DNA from 2 places in the Streptomyces sp. NPDC001068 genome. Region 1 is predicted to be linked to the other one. Evidence: riboswitches for the same ligand, from Rfam matches in the RefSeq annotation. Region 1 holds a riboswitch; the other holds the start of a gene.

The links. A riboswitch is a leader RNA that binds a small molecule or an ion and turns the genes downstream of it on or off. The one in region 1 is predicted to bind cyclic di-AMP.
Region 2: another riboswitch for cyclic di-AMP. It lies ahead of ACFY3I_RS28440 (NlpC/P60 family protein); the one in region 1 lies ahead of ACFY3I_RS33650 (C40 family peptidase).

Annotation. Positions count from the first base shown of each region.
Region 1 covers NZ_JBIAYD010000013.1:186,106-193,933, reverse strand. Annotated here, with positions in the region: gene ACFY3I_RS33660 (ATP-dependent Clp protease proteolytic subunit) at 108-743, shown strand; gene ACFY3I_RS33655 (hypothetical protein) at 751-1,059, shown strand; cyclic di-AMP (ydaO/yuaA leader) riboswitch at 1,391-1,604, shown strand; gene ACFY3I_RS33650 (C40 family peptidase) at 1,608-2,081, shown strand; gene ACFY3I_RS33645 (ATP-binding protein) at 2,125-2,583, opposite strand; gene ACFY3I_RS33640 (helix-turn-helix domain-containing protein) at 2,796-3,656, shown strand; gene ACFY3I_RS33635 (DUF397 domain-containing protein) at 3,666-3,893, shown strand; gene ACFY3I_RS33630 (8-amino-7-oxononanoate synthase) at 3,954-5,081, opposite strand; gene bioB (biotin synthase BioB) at 5,246-6,478, shown strand; gene ACFY3I_RS33620 (adenosylmethionine--8-amino-7-oxononanoate transaminase) at 6,471-7,751, shown strand; gene bioD (dethiobiotin synthase) at 7,754-7,828, shown strand, end outside.
Region 2 covers NZ_JBIAYD010000010.1:348,134-355,961, reverse strand. Annotated here, with positions in the region: gene pcrA (DNA helicase PcrA) at 1-1,923, opposite strand, end outside; cyclic di-AMP (ydaO/yuaA leader) riboswitch at 2,245-2,414, shown strand; gene ACFY3I_RS28440 (NlpC/P60 family protein) at 2,423-3,568, shown strand; gene ACFY3I_RS28435 (hypothetical protein) at 3,799-4,152, opposite strand; gene ACFY3I_RS28430 (NlpC/P60 family protein) at 4,600-5,658, shown strand; gene ACFY3I_RS28425 (response regulator transcription factor) at 5,764-6,477, opposite strand; gene ACFY3I_RS28420 (PspC domain-containing protein) at 6,474-7,766, opposite strand.

The DNA of each region.
Region 1 (7,828 bases):
GACAGCGGAATCCCGGCTCGACACCCTCCCAGCGTTCTGTACATCCTGTACGTTCCTTACCGAGAGTTCGGCCGCTGAGACAGCTCAGCCGCGAGGAGGGGTACGCCATGACCCGACCGTCCGCCCGCTACGTCCTGCCCGAGTTCACCGAACGCACCCCCGCCGGGCAGCGCACCCTGGATCCGTACGCGAAGCTGCTGGAGGAGCGGATCGTCTTTCTCGGCACACCCGTCGACGAGACCTCCGCCAACGACGTGACGGCGCAGTTCATGCACCTGGAGCACGCCTCGCCGGACCGGGACATCTCGCTGTACATCAACTCCCCGGGCGGCTCGTTCAGCGCGATGACCGCGATCTACGACACCGTCGGGTACGTCACCTGCGACGTGGAGACGATCTGCCTGGGCCAGGCCGGGGCGTCGGCCGCGGTGCTGCTCGCGGCGGGCACCCCGGGCAAACGGTCCATGCTGCCGGGCGCGCGGATCGTGCTCCGGCAGCCGTCGCTGCCGGAACCGGTACAGGGCCGGCCGAGTGATCTGGCCATCCAGGTGGCGGAGTTGGAGCGGACCCGAGCGCTGCTGGAGGAGATGCTCGTCCGGCACACCGGGCGTACCGCCGCCCAGGTCCACCGGGATCTGGAGCGGGACCTCGTACTGGACGCGCCGGCCGCGCTGGCGTACGGGCTGGTGGACCGCGTCGTGCCCAGCCGCAGGAGCATGCTCGGCCTGCCGGACGCGGGGTGAGCGCCCGATGCCGCTGCCGGAGCTGCCACCGCTGCCCGCGCTGACCCGGGCCGAGGGCGAGCTGATCGACCGCTACCTGGACGTCGTCGACCTGCTGGGCCGGATCAACCCGGCACAGAACGAGGACACCTATCGTGGGCTGCGCGCCGCGCAGGCGCTGGTGCGCGCGGCGGCAGAGCTGCGCGACGCGCTCGCCCTGATGCACGGGCGGGGCGAGTCGGAGCTCCACGGGGACACGCTGGCACGCGCTTTGCGGGTGCTCGACGGTGAGCGCCGGACCGCGCGCGTCGTACTCCCGCCCGACTGCGTACGGTGAGGCCCGCCGAAGTCCGGTGCACCACGTCCACCGGCCGACGGGGCCGGAGTTGAAACGACCCAAAGGGGTTACGGCTGTTCGGCGGAGCGTGGCGTGGTTTTACCTGACCGACGAGACCGCTCAGGATGCGCGCGAGAGAGCGCCCGCGAGGGGCTGCGCCGCAGGTCCGGGGCTACGCAGGCCAGTTGACGAATATTCGAACACACCCCTGTCCACCCGAACGGGTGGGTGGTGAGTAACCCCACAAATAACCGGTTCCGTTGGGATTTTCGGACACACGTAGGTGAAGATCCCTGTCTGACGACAAGCCCCCGCCACAGCGGCGGGGCGATCCGGGCGGACGCCGAGTCCTGCCGCCGCCCGGATGACCGGTCGACGGAAGTGGATCGGCAGGAGTGGAGGACCCGAGCACGACGGGTCGCCGGCACGGTCGAAGTCCGACCGGACCGCGCAGCCCTTGGGGTGAAGCCGTGGAAACACGGCCGGGCAACTTCGCCAGCCCGAATCCGACAGGTCATCCTTCACAGGCGGCTGACGAAGGGTTGCGCATGACTGCGCTCAATCGTGTCCCGTCGCTGATGGCACGGGCCGGCACGGCCTCGGCACTCACCATCGCCGCCGTGGGCGGCTCCATCGTGATCCCCGGTGTCGCCTCCGACGCCTCGGCCGCCACGATGGCGACGAAGGCACTTCAGGTCGCGGCCTCGAAGAAGGGCTCGCCCTACAGGTGGGGTGCCACCGGACCGAACCGGTTCGACTGCTCCGGGCTCACGCTGTACTCGTTCAAGAAGGCGGGCAAGAAGCTCCCGCGTACGGCGGCCCAGCAGTACAACAAGACCCGTCACATCTCGGCCGGCAACCGCAAGGCCGGGGACCTGGTCTTCTTCCACTCGGGCTCCAGCGTGTACCACGTCGGCATCTACGCCGGGAAGGGAAAGATCTGGCACGCCCCGAAGACCGGGGACGTGGTGAAGCTCCAGAAGATCTGGACGCGCAGCGTCTGGTACGGCCGGGTCAGCTGACCCGCCCGGAACCACCCCGCGGCCGGCCGGCAGGAACTCAGGGCTACGGTTCCTGTTGGCCGGCCGCGGTGACCGTGCCGGCCGGGACGGCCCAGGGCAGCTCGATGAAGACGGTCTTCCCGCCCTCCCGGGTGGGACGCACCCGGAGCCTGCCACCGCACTCCGCGGTGAGCCAGCGGATGATGACCATGCCGCGCCCGTTGTCCTGCTGGACCGCGGCCGGGAGTCTCTTGGGGAAGCGCGGGTGGCTGTCCGTGACGCCGATGCGCAGCCGTTCGTCACGGTCGAGGACGAGGTCCACCGTGAAGGTGGGGGACTGCCCGAAGGTGTGCTGCACCGCGTTGGTGGCGAGCTCGGAGACGATGAGGCGGATGGTGTCCGCGGTCTCCGTCCGGGGTGACAGCCCCCATTCCGCGAGGGTGCCAAGCGCGTAGGAACGGGCCGTGGACACCGAGGCGGGATCGCTCGGCAGAGTGATGGATGCTTCCAGGTGGTCTGCCATGGCGACGTCGTCCCTTTCCCACGGGACCGTGGTCCGACACGGTGCGGATGGTTCGAGTACGGTCCCGGACTGGTGCTTCTTCGCCAGACTGCCATTACCGGGGCGGCCAGGGGAGCGATCCACCAAGATATGCATATATCTGTCGCTCGATGCGGTGAACTCTGCGACCTCAGAGCGTATTTGGGTGACCCGGAAGGAGTAAGGAGTAGCCCATGCAGAACGGTCCCGCGGTGCGCCGCCGGAAACTCGGCGCCGAGCTGCGCACACTGCGCACCGGCGCCGGCCTCACGAGCGGCGAGGCCGCCCGCCTGGTGGGCTGGCATCAGTCGAAGGTGAGCCGGATCGAAACCGGCGCCAGTGGTGTGAAACCGGCCGATGTGCGGTTACTCCTCGACGCCTACGGTGTGGCCGAGGAACAACTGCGCGAGTTGCTGCTGGTGTTGGCGGGGTCGGAGGACACCGCCGGGCGGCACCACTGGTGGCACGCCTATCGCGGGGTCCTGCCGCCCACCTATCGCGATTTCATCAGCCTGGAGTCGCAGGCCCGCGCCATGCGCACGCTGGAGACCTCCGTCGTGCCGGGGCTGCTGCAGACCCCGGAGTACGCGCGCGCCGTGACCCGGGCGGCCGTCGACGGGCTCGACGACGAGGCGCTGGACGCCCTCGTGAAGGTGCGTCTGGCCAGGCAGGACGTGCTGCGAAACCATCCGCCGCTGGAGCTGAGCGCGGTGCTGGACGAGGCCGTGCTGCGCCGGGAGGTGGGCGGCCCGGGGGTGATGGCGCGTCAGCTGGAGCGGCTGGCGGCGGCGGCCCGGCTGCCCCAGGTACGGCTCCAGGTGCTGCCGTTCTCGGCCGGAGCGCATATCGGCATCACCGGGCCTTTCGTAATCTTCTCATTTCCGAGCACTTCTGATCTGGACGTGGTTGTTCTCGACCAGTTGACGAGTAGCCTCTACCTCGAACGGAAAGAAGACCTCCAGTCCTACACGGAGGCCTTCAACTCCCTTCAGATGCACGCCCTTTCACCCGAGGACTCGTTGGATTACATCGCCGGGATAGGTGACGGCGCGTAAGGAGGCACCATGACTGCACTGCCTCGGAACGTACCTTCAAGTGCTGATCTGCACGGACTGCGGTGGCTGCGCAGCAGCTACAGCACCGGAGCGAACAACTGCGTGGAGACGGCACGGCCGCGCTCCGGTCGGCTGACCGGACTGCTCGCGGTGCGCGACTCCAAGGATCCGGCCGGACCCGCGCTGCTCTTCTCCCCCGGGAGCTGGGCGGGTTTCGTGTCGGCGCTCACCGGCTGATCGGACCGTGACCGACTCCGTATCCGCATTCCGGTCAGGACCCGGCCGTGTCACGCCGACTCATGGTCGTGTCTGACCGATCACCTGTACAGCGCGTTCGATCTCGGCCCCGGAGAGGTCCGCACGGGCGGTGAGCCTGAGCCGTGACACGCCGTCCGGCACGGACGGCGGACGGAAACAGCCCACGGCCAGGCCTGCCGTACGGCAGTCGGCCGCCCACCGCACGGCCCCCTCCGGGGACGGGGCCCGCACGGAGACCACCGCGGCGTCCGGACGCACCGCTTCCAGGCCCGCGGCGGTCAGCCGTGCGTGCAGTTCCGCGGCCACCGCGCGGGCCCGCCCCGCCCGTTCGGGCTCGCGGCGCAGCAGCCGCAGCGCCGCCAGCGCCGCTCCCGCCGCGGCCGGGGCCAGGCCGGTGTCGAAGATGAAGGTGCGGGCCGCGTTCACCAGATGGTCGATCACCCGGGCCGGACCGAGCACGGCCCCGCCCTGGCTGCCCAGCGACTTGGACAGGGTCACCGTGACCACCACGTCGTCGGCTCCGGCGAGCCCGGCCGCCCGCGGCGCGCCCCGCCCGCCGTCCCCGAGCACCCCGAGCCCGTGCGCGTCGTCCACGAGCAGCCCGGCGCCGTGCTCCCGGCAGGCTTCGGCCAGCGCGGCCAGCGGCGCCGCGTCGCCGTCCACGGAGAACACCGTGTCGCAGACGACGACCGCCGGCCCGTCGTGCGTCCCGAGCGCCTTGCGCACGGCGTCCGGGGCGCAGTGCCCCACGACCTGGGTGGTACCCCGGGCCAGCCGGCAGCCGTCGATGAGCGAGGCGTGGTTGAGGGCGTCGGAGACGATCAGGGAGCCGTGCGGCCCGAGGGTGGTTACGGCGGCCAGGTTGGCCGCGTAGCCGGAGGAGAAGACCAGGGCCGCCTCGAACCCGCAGAATTCGGCCAGCTCGCGCTCCAGCTCGGTGTGGAGCTCGGTGGTACCGGTGACCAGCCGCGAGCCGGTGGAGCCGCCGCCCCAGGTCCGGGCCGCCGCCGCCGCGCCCTCGGTCACCTCGGGGTGGTGCGCGAGGCCCAGGTAGTCGTTGCCCGCCAGATCCAGCAGCGGGGAGTCGGCGGGGCGGGGGCGCAGGGTCCGTACCAGTCCGGCGCGGCGGCGGAGTTCCGCCTGTCCGTCGATCCAGCCGAACGCCATGGCCCCTCCGGTACGTGTGTAGGCGGTGTTTCTTTGTAGGCAGTGGACAGACCCTAGCGGGCTCACCACTCACCCACTGTGTGGCAATACCCACACGTCGAACTGACAGGGTTGTGCAAACTCTCCTTGGCCAGGAGCGGCCCCGTAGTACAGGATCGGCTCTCATGGACCTGCTGAACACGCTGGTGGACAAGGGGCTTCGGCGCGAGCTGCCGACCCGCGAGGAAGCGCTCGCCGTGCTGGCGACCTCCGACGACGACGTGCTCGACGTGGTGGCCGCGGCCGGCAAGGTGCGCCGGCAGTGGTTCGGCCGGCGCGTGAAACTCAACTACCTGGTCAACCTCAAGTCGGGCCTGTGCCCCGAGGACTGCTCCTACTGCTCGCAGCGGCTCGGCTCCACGACCGGGATCCTCAAGTACAGCTGGCTGAAACCCGACGAGGCCTCCAAGGCGGCCGCCGCCGGTCTGGCCGGGGGCGCCAAGCGGGTCTGCCTGGTCGCCAGCGGACGCGGTCCGACCGACCGCGACGTGGACCGGGTGGCCGGCACCATCAAGGCGATCAAGGAGCAGAACGAGGGCGTCGAGGTGTGCGCCTGCCTCGGCCTGCTCTCCGACGGCCAGGCCGAGCGGCTGCGCGCGGCGGGCGCGGACGCCTACAACCACAACCTCAACACGTCCGAGGGAACGTACGGGGAGATCACCACCACGCACACGTACGCCGATCGGGTGGACACGGTCAACAAGGCGCACGCGGCCGGTCTGTCGGCCTGCTCCGGTCTGATCGCCGGGATGGGTGAGACCGACGAGGACCTGGTCGACGTGGTCTTCTCGCTGCGCGAGCTGGACCCGGACTCGGTGCCGGTCAACTTCCTGATCCCGGTCGAGGGCACCCCGCTGGCCAAGGAGTGGAACCTCACCCCGCAGCGCTGCCTGCGGATCCTCGCGATGGTCCGGTTCGTCTGCCCGGACGTCGAGGTCCGGATCGCCGGCGGCCGCGAGGTGCACCTGCGGACCATGCAGCCCCTCGCGCTGCACCTGGCCAACTCGATCTTCCTCGGCGACTACCTGACCACCGAGGGCCAGGCCGGCCAGGCCGACCTGGAGATGATCGCGGACGCCGGGTTCGTGGTCGAGGGCGCCGACGAGGTGACACTGCCGAAGCACCGGGCCGACGTCGCGGCCGGGGGCTGCGGGTCGCATGCCGAGGCCGGGTGCGGGTCCCACGCGGAGGCCGGGTGCGGGTCGCACGCGGAGGCCGAGTGCGGGTCGGGGGTCTGCGGCTCCCACGCGGACGCCGCCGCTCCCGCGGAGGCCGCCGCTCACGTGAACGAGCCGCGCACCGACCTGGTCGCCGTCCGCCGCCGGGGTGCCGGAACGGACCTCGCGCCCAATGCCTGACCTGGGCGTCCCCGAGCTGCTGGAGCTGGACCGGCGGCACGTCTGGCATCCGTACGGACCGATGCCGGGCGTGGCCGAACCGCTGGTCGTGGAGTCGGCGAGCGGGGTCAGACTGCGGCTCGCGGACGGCTCGGGCGAACTGGTCGACGGCATGTCCTCCTGGTGGTCGGCGATCCACGGCTACCGCCACCCGGTGCTCGACGGGGCCGCGCGCGACCAGCTCGGCCGGATGAGCCACGTGATGTTCGGCGGGCTCACCCACGAGCCCGCGGTACGCCTGGCGAAGCTCCTTGTCGACATGTCGCCGGACGGTCTCGAGCACGTCTTCCTCGCCGACTCCGGGTCGGTGTCGGTCGAGGTCGCGGTCAAGATGTGCCTGCAGTACTGGCGTTCGCTCGGCCGTCCCGGCAAGCGGCGCCTGCTGACCTGGCGCGGCGGCTACCACGGCGACACCTGGCAGCCCATGTCGGTGTGCGACCCCGAGGGCGGGATGCACGAACTCTGGTCGGGGGCGCTGCCCCGCCAGGTCTTCGCGGACGCGCCGCCGGCGGAGTACGACGAGTCCTACGCCGACCACCTGCGCTCGCTGATCGAACGGCACGCGGACGAACTGGCCGCGGTGATCGTCGAGCCGGTGGTGCAGGGCGCGGGCGGGATGCGGTTCCACTCCCCCGCCTATCTGCGGGTGCTGCGCGAGGCGTGCGACACACACGGCGTACTGCTGGTGTTCGACGAGATCGCGACCGGTTTCGGCCGTACGGGCACGCTGTTCGCGGCGGACCAGGCGGCCGTCACCCCCGACGTGATGTGCGTGGGCAAGGCGCTGACCGGCGGCTATCTGACGATGGCCGCGACCCTGTGCACGTCCCGGGTGGCCGAGGGCATCTCGCGCGGCGAGGTGCCGGTGCTGGCCCACGGACCGACGTTCATGGGCAACCCTTTGGCCGCGGCGGTGGCCTGCGCCTCGCTCGGGCTGCTGCTGGGCCAGGACTGGCAGGCGGAGGTCAAGCGGATCGAGACGGGCCTGCGGGACGGCCTGGCACCGGCCCGGGAGCTCCCCGGTGTCCGGGACGTCCGGGTGCTCGGCGCCATCGGGGTCGTACAGCTCGACCACGAGGTGGACATGAAGACCGCCACCGCGGCCGCCGTACGCGAGGGAGTGTGGCTGCGGCCGTTCCGCGATCTCGTCTACACGATGCCGCCGTACGTCACGGACGACGCTGACGTGGCACGGATCGCGCGCGCGGTGTGCGCCGCCGCGCGGGAGGGATGAACATGCCGATCCTGATCATCACCGGGACGGGCACCGAGGTCGGCAAGACGGTCACCACGGCCGCCGTGGCCGCCTCG
Region 2 (7,828 bases), on a different contig from region 1:
GGTGATGACACCGGAGCCGTCCTCGTCCTCGTCGGGGATCTGGTCGGAGTCGGCGACCAGGGCCACCCGCTCCAGGAAGTCAGACAGCCCGACCGACGCCTCGTCCGTCCCGGACTCCTGCTCGAACTCCAGCGCCACGGAGGCGAGTTCCTGGAGGTTCTCGATCCGGGTCTCGTCCTGCGGGTCCGTGGAGGCCTGCAACTCGGCGAGGTATCCGGTGCGCTCCAGGATCGCCTCCAGGACGGTGGCCGGTCCGGCACCGGACTCCACGACCGTACGGAGGTCCTCCATCAGCGTGTTGAACCGCTTGACCGCGTTGGTCGACCGGGCGGCCATGCCGTACGCCTCGTCGACGCGCCTGAGCGCCTGCGGGAAGCTGATCTTCTCGCGCTGGGCGAGGGCGTCGATCATCGCCTCCGCGCGGTCGCCGATGCCGCGCTTGGGGACGTTGAGGATCCGGCGCAGTGGGACGGAGTCCTCCGGGTTGGCCAGCACCCGCAGGTAGGCCAGGACGTCCCGGACCTCCTTGCGCTCGTAGAAGCGGACACCGCCGACGACCTTGTAGGGCAGGCCGACGCGGATGAAGATCTCCTCGAAGACACGGGACTGCGCGTTGGTGCGGTAGAAGACGGCGACATCGCCGGCCTTGGCCTCGCCCGCGTCCGTCAGACGGTCTATCTCGTCGGCGACGAACTGCGCCTCGTCGTGCTCGGTGTCGGCGACGTAACCGGTGATCCGCGCGCCCGCGCCCGCGTTGGTCCACAGGTTCTTCGGGCGGCGGGACTCGTTGCGCTCGATGACCGCGTTGGCGGCGGAGAGGATCGTCTGCGTGGAGCGGTAGTTCTGCTCCAGGAGGATCGTCGTCGCGTTCGGATAGTCCTCCTCGAACTGGAGGATGTTGCGGATCGTCGCGCCCCGGAAGGCGTAGATCGACTGGTCGGCGTCGCCGACCACGCACAGTTCGGCGGGCGGGAGGTCCTGCTCGCCCGGCGGTACGTCCTCCTCGTGCGCGCCGGTGCCGACCAGCTCGCGCACCAGGGCGTACTGGGCGTGGTTGGTGTCCTGGTACTCGTCGACCAGGACGTGCCGGAAGCGGCGCCGGTAGTGCTCGGCGACGTCCGGGAAGGCGCGCAGCAGGTTGACCGTCGTCATGATCAGGTCGTCGAAGTCGAGGGCGTTCGCCTCGCGCAGCCTCGACTGGTACATGGCGTAGGCCTGGGCGAGGGTCTTCTCGAAGCCGTCGCTCGCCCGGGCGGCGAAGTCCTCCTCGTCGACCAGCTCGTTCTTGAGGTTGCTGACCTGGGCGCTGAACGACTTCGGCGGGAAGCGCTTGGGGTCGAGGTCCAGGTCGCGGCAGACCAGCGCCATCAGCCGCTTGGAGTCGGCGGCGTCGTAGATGGAGAAGGAGGACGTGAAGCCGAGCTTCTTGCTCTCCCTGCGCAGGATCCGTACGCAGGCGCTGTGGAAGGTCATCACCCACATCGCGTTCGCGCGCGGGCCGACGAGCTGTTCGACGCGCTCCTTCATCTCGCCGGCGGCCTTGTTGGTGAAGGTGATCGCGAGGATCTGGCCCGGGTGCACCTGGCGCGCGCCCAGCAGGTGCGCGATGCGATGGGTGAGCACACGCGTCTTGCCGGAACCGGCGCCGGCCACGATCAGCAGCGGGGAGCCGGCGTGCACGACGGCAGCGCGCTGGTTCTCGTTCAGCCCCTCCAGGAGCGCGGCCGGGTCCAGGGCCGGGCGGGCGGCGCCGTCGCGGTAGTAGGCGTCGCGGTCCGGGGGCACGTCGAACCGCCCGCCGAACAGATCGTCCGGAACCGGCTCCGGCACGTGCTCGTCCTCGGGCGGCGGCGGGGGTTCCTCCTCGTGGCCCCGCGGGGGCTGGAGGCTCGCCAGGAAGCTGTCGTCAAAGAGGCTGCTCATCGCTCTCCGAGTCTAGGGCGCCCCACCGACAACCGGCCCCCACCCCGGAAACTCACCCCGGTCACCCACCAGAACCGCCCCCTCACGGGGAGCGATCACTCATCGTGAGCACGGACGCGCCCACCGACCGGGGTCCGGACCGCCCGAACCTCACTGGCATATCGGCGCGAACCTGCGCAAATCATCCCGCCCCGTCGATCCGCAACACCGAGGTCACGAAAATGTATCGGGCATATCGCACATCAAACTTCACATAGAGCACACGAGTTGGCTACCGTGCCGAGCAGGCCGTACGACCCCCACCGGCGAACCCGCCGGGCCGTACGTCCTCCGCCGAATCCAGGGTGCCACCGCGCATCCGGAACCGGGGACCCACCGACCCCGGGGTGAATCGGTCCCGACTCCCCTCCGGGGAACGGACCGTAGGGCAACCCTTCCGAACAACCGCCCGAACCCGACAGCTAACCCGGTAGGCGGAGCATGGAAGGAGTCGCCTCCGTTGGCGTCGCACCGCAAGTCGCGTCCGTCCGCAACGCGCGTAGCAGGCATACGCACCCCCGCCCTGGCCACCGCGGCCCTCACCTCCGTGGCGCTGCTCTCGCAGACGGCCAACGCCGCCCCCTCCGAGGACGGCAAGCCGAGCCTGGAGGAGGTCGAGAAGAAGGTCGACGCCCTCTACCGGCAGGCGGAGTCGGCGACCGAGAAGTACAACGCGGCCAAGGAGCGGACCGGCAAGCAGCGCAAGCAGGTCGACACCCTGCTCGACGACGTCGCCCGGCGCACGGACCGGCTCAACAGGGCACGTGAGGAACTGGGTTCCTTCGCCGCGGCCCAGTACCGGACCGGGGCCGCCGCACCGGACACCTCGACCTTCCTGCTCGCGGACAGCCCGCAGGACTACTTCGACCAGACGCAGCTGATGAACCGGCTGACCTCACGTCAGAAGGACGCGGTCGACGACTACACCACCCAGCAGACCGCGACGATGGCGAAGCGGCAGGAGGCCGCCAGGAGCCTGGAGACCCTCACCGACACCCAGGACGACCTCAAGACGGCCAAGACCACCGTCCAGAACAAGCTGGCGTCCGCGCGGAGGATGCTCTCCGACCTGACGGCCCAGGAGAAGGCGCGGCTGGCGGAGATCGAGAGGAAGAAGCAGGCGGAGGCGGCCCGCGAGGCGGCGGAGCTCGCGAAGCGGCAGGCGGCGGCCGAGCGGCAGGAGAGCTCGTCGTCCTCGGGATCGGCTTCCGGCGACTCCTCGTCGTCCTCGTCGTCTTCCTCGTACGGTACGAAGGCAGCCAAGGCGATCGCATTCGCCCGCGCGCAGATCGGCAAGCCGTACGTGTGGGGTGCCACCGGCCCCGGCTCCTACGACTGCTCCGGCCTCTCCCAGGCCGCCTGGAAGGCCGCGGGCGTCTCGCTGCCGCGCACCACCTACGACCAGGTGAACGCCGGCACCACCGTCTCCCTCGCCGACGCCCACCCCGGCGACCTGGTCTTCTTCTACGACGACGTCACCCACGTCGGCATCTACATCGGCGACGGCATGATGATCCACGCCCCCAAGCCCGGCGCCTACGTCCGGGAGGAGTCGATCTACTACGGCGGCGAGTCGATCATCCACAGCGTGGTGCGGCCGGCCTGAGAGAGCGGGCCGAGCGAGCGGGCTGGCTGGAGGCGCGGACCCGTGCGTGTTTCGTGCCGCACGCGCGTGTGCCCGGTTCGTTCGGCGGTCGCCGGTCCCCGGCATCGGCGTCACGTCCCGCATCCCACCTCTTCGCGCCTGGCGGGTGCGGTGTCCGCCGGCAGCCGGGGCCGCCGCGACGGCCACCGGCATCGCCGGGTCGCGCACCCGGAGCCCGTGCCGTCAGAGGGTCACGTCCACAGCACGGCGATGAAGATGTTCGCCATGGTCAGCGCACCGACCAGACCGAAGGCGCCCTTCTCCACCTTCTCGTCGTCCCGTTTCACGTAGACCAGTCCGAGGATCACGATCAGCAGCGCGAGCTTCACGCCGATCTTCACGGTGTTGACGTGGTGGTCGTCGGCCTCGTTGAGACCGACCAGGATCACGCCGGTCGCGAGCATGGTGAACGCGCCGTGCAGCATCCCGGGGACGAACCGGGCGGTGCCCTGGCCCATCGCCTTCATCTGGGTGAGGAAACCGCCGAGGAGCGCGGCGATGCCGATGATGTGCAGGCCGACGAAGAGATGGATGAGTACGCCCATGGCCCCGGAGCCTAATCAGCGTCCCCCGGGGCGCCGGGCACCGGCCCCTCCCTCGGCCACCCGCCGGGTGCCGGGCACGGCGTCGCGGAGGCGCACGGCTTCGCATATATGCACCCCATAGCACTCGGCGCATCCCGCACACCCCGGAACCGCCGCTTCGGTCATCCCGCCCCGAGAAGCCGACGGCTCCGGACCGGAATCCCGGTCACATACCGCCAGGTAACGATCCGGTCACACCAATTCCGAGCATCTCGTCACCGAGCCGACACGCCGCGGCCTAGCGTCCTCCCCCAGGTGACCGACTCCCCATCGCCGCCCGGGCCAGGGGCGGCCGTCGGACACCACCGCCGAGAAGGTCCGGCGGCGGTCCGCTCCCCCTGTACGGGCCGCCGCCGGACGCGTAAGCCGCATCGTGGCGGTCGTACGGAAGGGACGTGACCAGTCCAGGTGGCAGAGCACCGCAAGCCCCGGCAGCGCCCGCTCAGCGGAGGTACGGCCCGCACGGCCGTCACCCTCGCCTTGGCGGGCGCGGCCACCGCGACGGGCTTCGAAGGGACCGGACACGCCGAGCCGCAACTGACCCCGGCGCAGGTCAAGGCCAGGGTGGACCGGCTGTACCAGGACGCGGAGGCCGCCACCGAGAAGTACGACGGCGCCAAGGAGAAGGCCGAGACGGCCCAGCGGCGGGTCAGGGCGCTCCAGGACGAGACCGCCCGCAAGCAGGACAGGCTCAACTCCGCGCGGGACGCGCTCGGGCTGGCCGCGGCCGCGCAGTACCGTGCCGGCGGAATCGACCCGGCGTGGCAGCTGGCCCTCTCCAGCGATCCCGACCGGTACCTGGACGACGCCGCCTTCGCCGAACGGGCCGGCGCCGCGCAGGCCGGCGCGGTGGCGCGAGTACGCCGGCAGCTCCGCGAGATCGAGCAGTTGCGCGGCGCGGCACACGTCGAGCTGACCTCGCTGCGGTCCCGGCAGGCCGAGCTGAAGCGGCAGAAGACCGTCGTCACCGGCAAGCTCGACGAGGCCCGGCGGCTGCTCGACCGGCTCTCACCTCGGCAGCGGGCGGCGGTCACCGCGGACGGCGCTCCCGAGCGCGCCTCCCGTTCGGCCTCCGGCACCCGCGCCACCCTGGCCCCGGGCAGCGTCGCCGCCCCCGACTCCCGGGCCGCGGCCGCCGTGGCGTACGCCTACTCCAAGCTCGGCAGCCCGTACGTCTGGGGTGCGACCGGTCCCAACGCCTTCGACTGCTCCGGGCTCGCCCAGGCCGCCTACCGGTCCGCCGGCGTCTCCCTCCCCCGCACCACCTACGCCCAGATCAACGCCGGCCGCCGCGTCTCCCGCTCCGAACTCCAGCCCGGCGACCTGGTGTTCTTCTACTCGGGCATCAGCCACGTCGGCATCTACATCGGCAACGGCCAGATGATCCACGCCCCCAACCCGTCGGCGCCGGTGCGGATCGCCCCCGTCGACGAGATGCCGTTCGCGGGGGCGACACGGGTGGTGTGAGCCCCGACGGCCCCCGTGCGGACGGGTCGCCGCCGGCCATGGCGGACCCCGACGGACCCCCCACGGACCCCGACGGACCCCGGACCCCGGACCCCCGGATCCGACTCAGACCAGGCGGCGAGCGGTCGCCCAGCGGGTCAGCTCGTGCCGGTTGGACAGTTGCAGCTTCCGCAGCACCGCCGACACGTGGGACTCGACCGTCTTGACGGAGATGAACAGCTGCTTGGCGATCTCCTTGTAGGCGTAGCCGCGCGCGATCAGACGCAGGACCTCGCGCTCCCGCTGGGTGAGGCGGTCGAGGTCCTCGTCGACCGGCGGGGCGTCGGTGGAGGCGAAGGCGTCCAGGACGAACCCGGCCAGCCGGGGGGAGAAGACGGCGTCCCCCTCCTGCACACGGAAGATCGAGTCGACCAGGTCGGTGCCGGTGATCGTCTTGGTGACATAGCCGCGGGCACCGCCGCGGATCACCCCGATCACGTCCTCGGCCGCGTCCGACACCGACAGCGCGAGGAACCGCACCGGCCGTTCGGCATCCGCGGCCAAGGGAGCGCACCGGCGCAGCACTTCGACTCCGCCGCCGCCGGGCAGGTGCACGTCGAGGAGCACCACCTCGGGCCGGGTCGCGGTGATCACCGAGACCGCCTGGTCGACGTCGGCCGCCTCCCCGACCACCTCGACCCCGGTCTGCTCGGTCTGGCCGATCTCGGCCTGTACTCCGGTACGGAACATCCGGTGGTCGTCGACGAGGACCACGCGCACCCGACGCCCGGCCTTCTCCGTGCCCTCCGCCGGGCCGTTCGCCTCGGTCGCGTCGCTCATGACGTGTTCTCCGCCCTCTCCATCTCCAGCTCGACCTCCGTGCCGCCGCCCGGCACGGACCGCAGCCGTGCGGTGCCGCCGTGGCGCTCCATGCGGCCGATGATCGATTCTCTGACACCCATGCGGTCGTCGGGTATCGATTCGAGGTCGAAGCCCGGACCGCGGTCGCGCACGGACACGAAGACCGTCCTGCCCTCGGCCTCGGCGTAGACCTGGACGGCGCCGCCCTCGCCACCGTACTTGGCGGCGTTCACCATGGCCTCACGCGCGGCCTGCATCTGCGCGCCCGTCCGCTCGTCGAGCGGGCAGTCGCCGACCACCACCACCTCGATGGGCACGCCGTGCTTGTCCTCGACCTCCGCGGCATTGCGCCGGACCGCCTCGGCGAGCGTCGCTGGCTCGTCGGCCTCCTCCTTGCCGGTGCCCTCGGGCTTGTAGAGCCAGGTGCGCAGGTCGCGCTCCTGGGCACGGGCGAGGCGGCGCACCTCGTTCGCGTTCTCCGCGTTGCGCTGGATCAGGGTCAGGGTGTGCAGCACGGAGTCGTGGACGTGGGCGGCGACCTCGGCGCGCTCCTGGGCGCGGATCCGCATCAGCCGCTCCTCGGAGAGGTCCTGGGTCATGCGCACGAGATACGGGCCGGCGAGCAGTGTGATGCCGACGAGCACGGCGAGGGAGGCCTGGAGCACCGCCCCGATGTGCGCGGCGGAGCCCTGCATGACGAAGACGCCCGAGACACCCGCGGTGACGAGCAGGACGCCGACGCCCGCGCGCAGCAGCGAGAGCGTGCGGCGCCGGCTGCCGACCTCGACCCAGCGGGCCCGGCGGGCGTTGTCCGCCTGACGCCAGACGAGTGCCACACCGGCGGCGACGAGGACCGCCGGGAGGAGATAGGCCTTGGCGCCGCTCGTGAGGTTGACGCTGCCCACGAAGACCATGGACACGACGACCATGAGGAGCAACGCGACGATCTGGCCCCTGTCGGGTCTGCGGGCGACGAGTCTGCGGCGGCCGTCTGCCGAGGTCTCGGCGGTGACCAGGGAGGGCGGTTTCTGACCGCCGACCCCGCCGAGGCCGAGGGGCACGAAGAACCAGAACGCGGCGTACAGCAGCGCGCCGAGGCCGTTGGCCATGAACAGGCCGACGAACACGAGCCGCACCCATACGACGGGCAGGCCGAGGTGCCCGGCGAGGCCCCGCGCCACCCCACCGAGCCAACGGCCGTCGCTGCTGCGGTAGAGCTTGCGCGGCGGCCGCGGGTCGTCGAGGGGCACTGCTGCGGCTTCCGGCATGCCATCGATGTTCACACGCCACCGGTCCCCGGGGCATCAGGGTCGGCCCCGGATACTCCCCT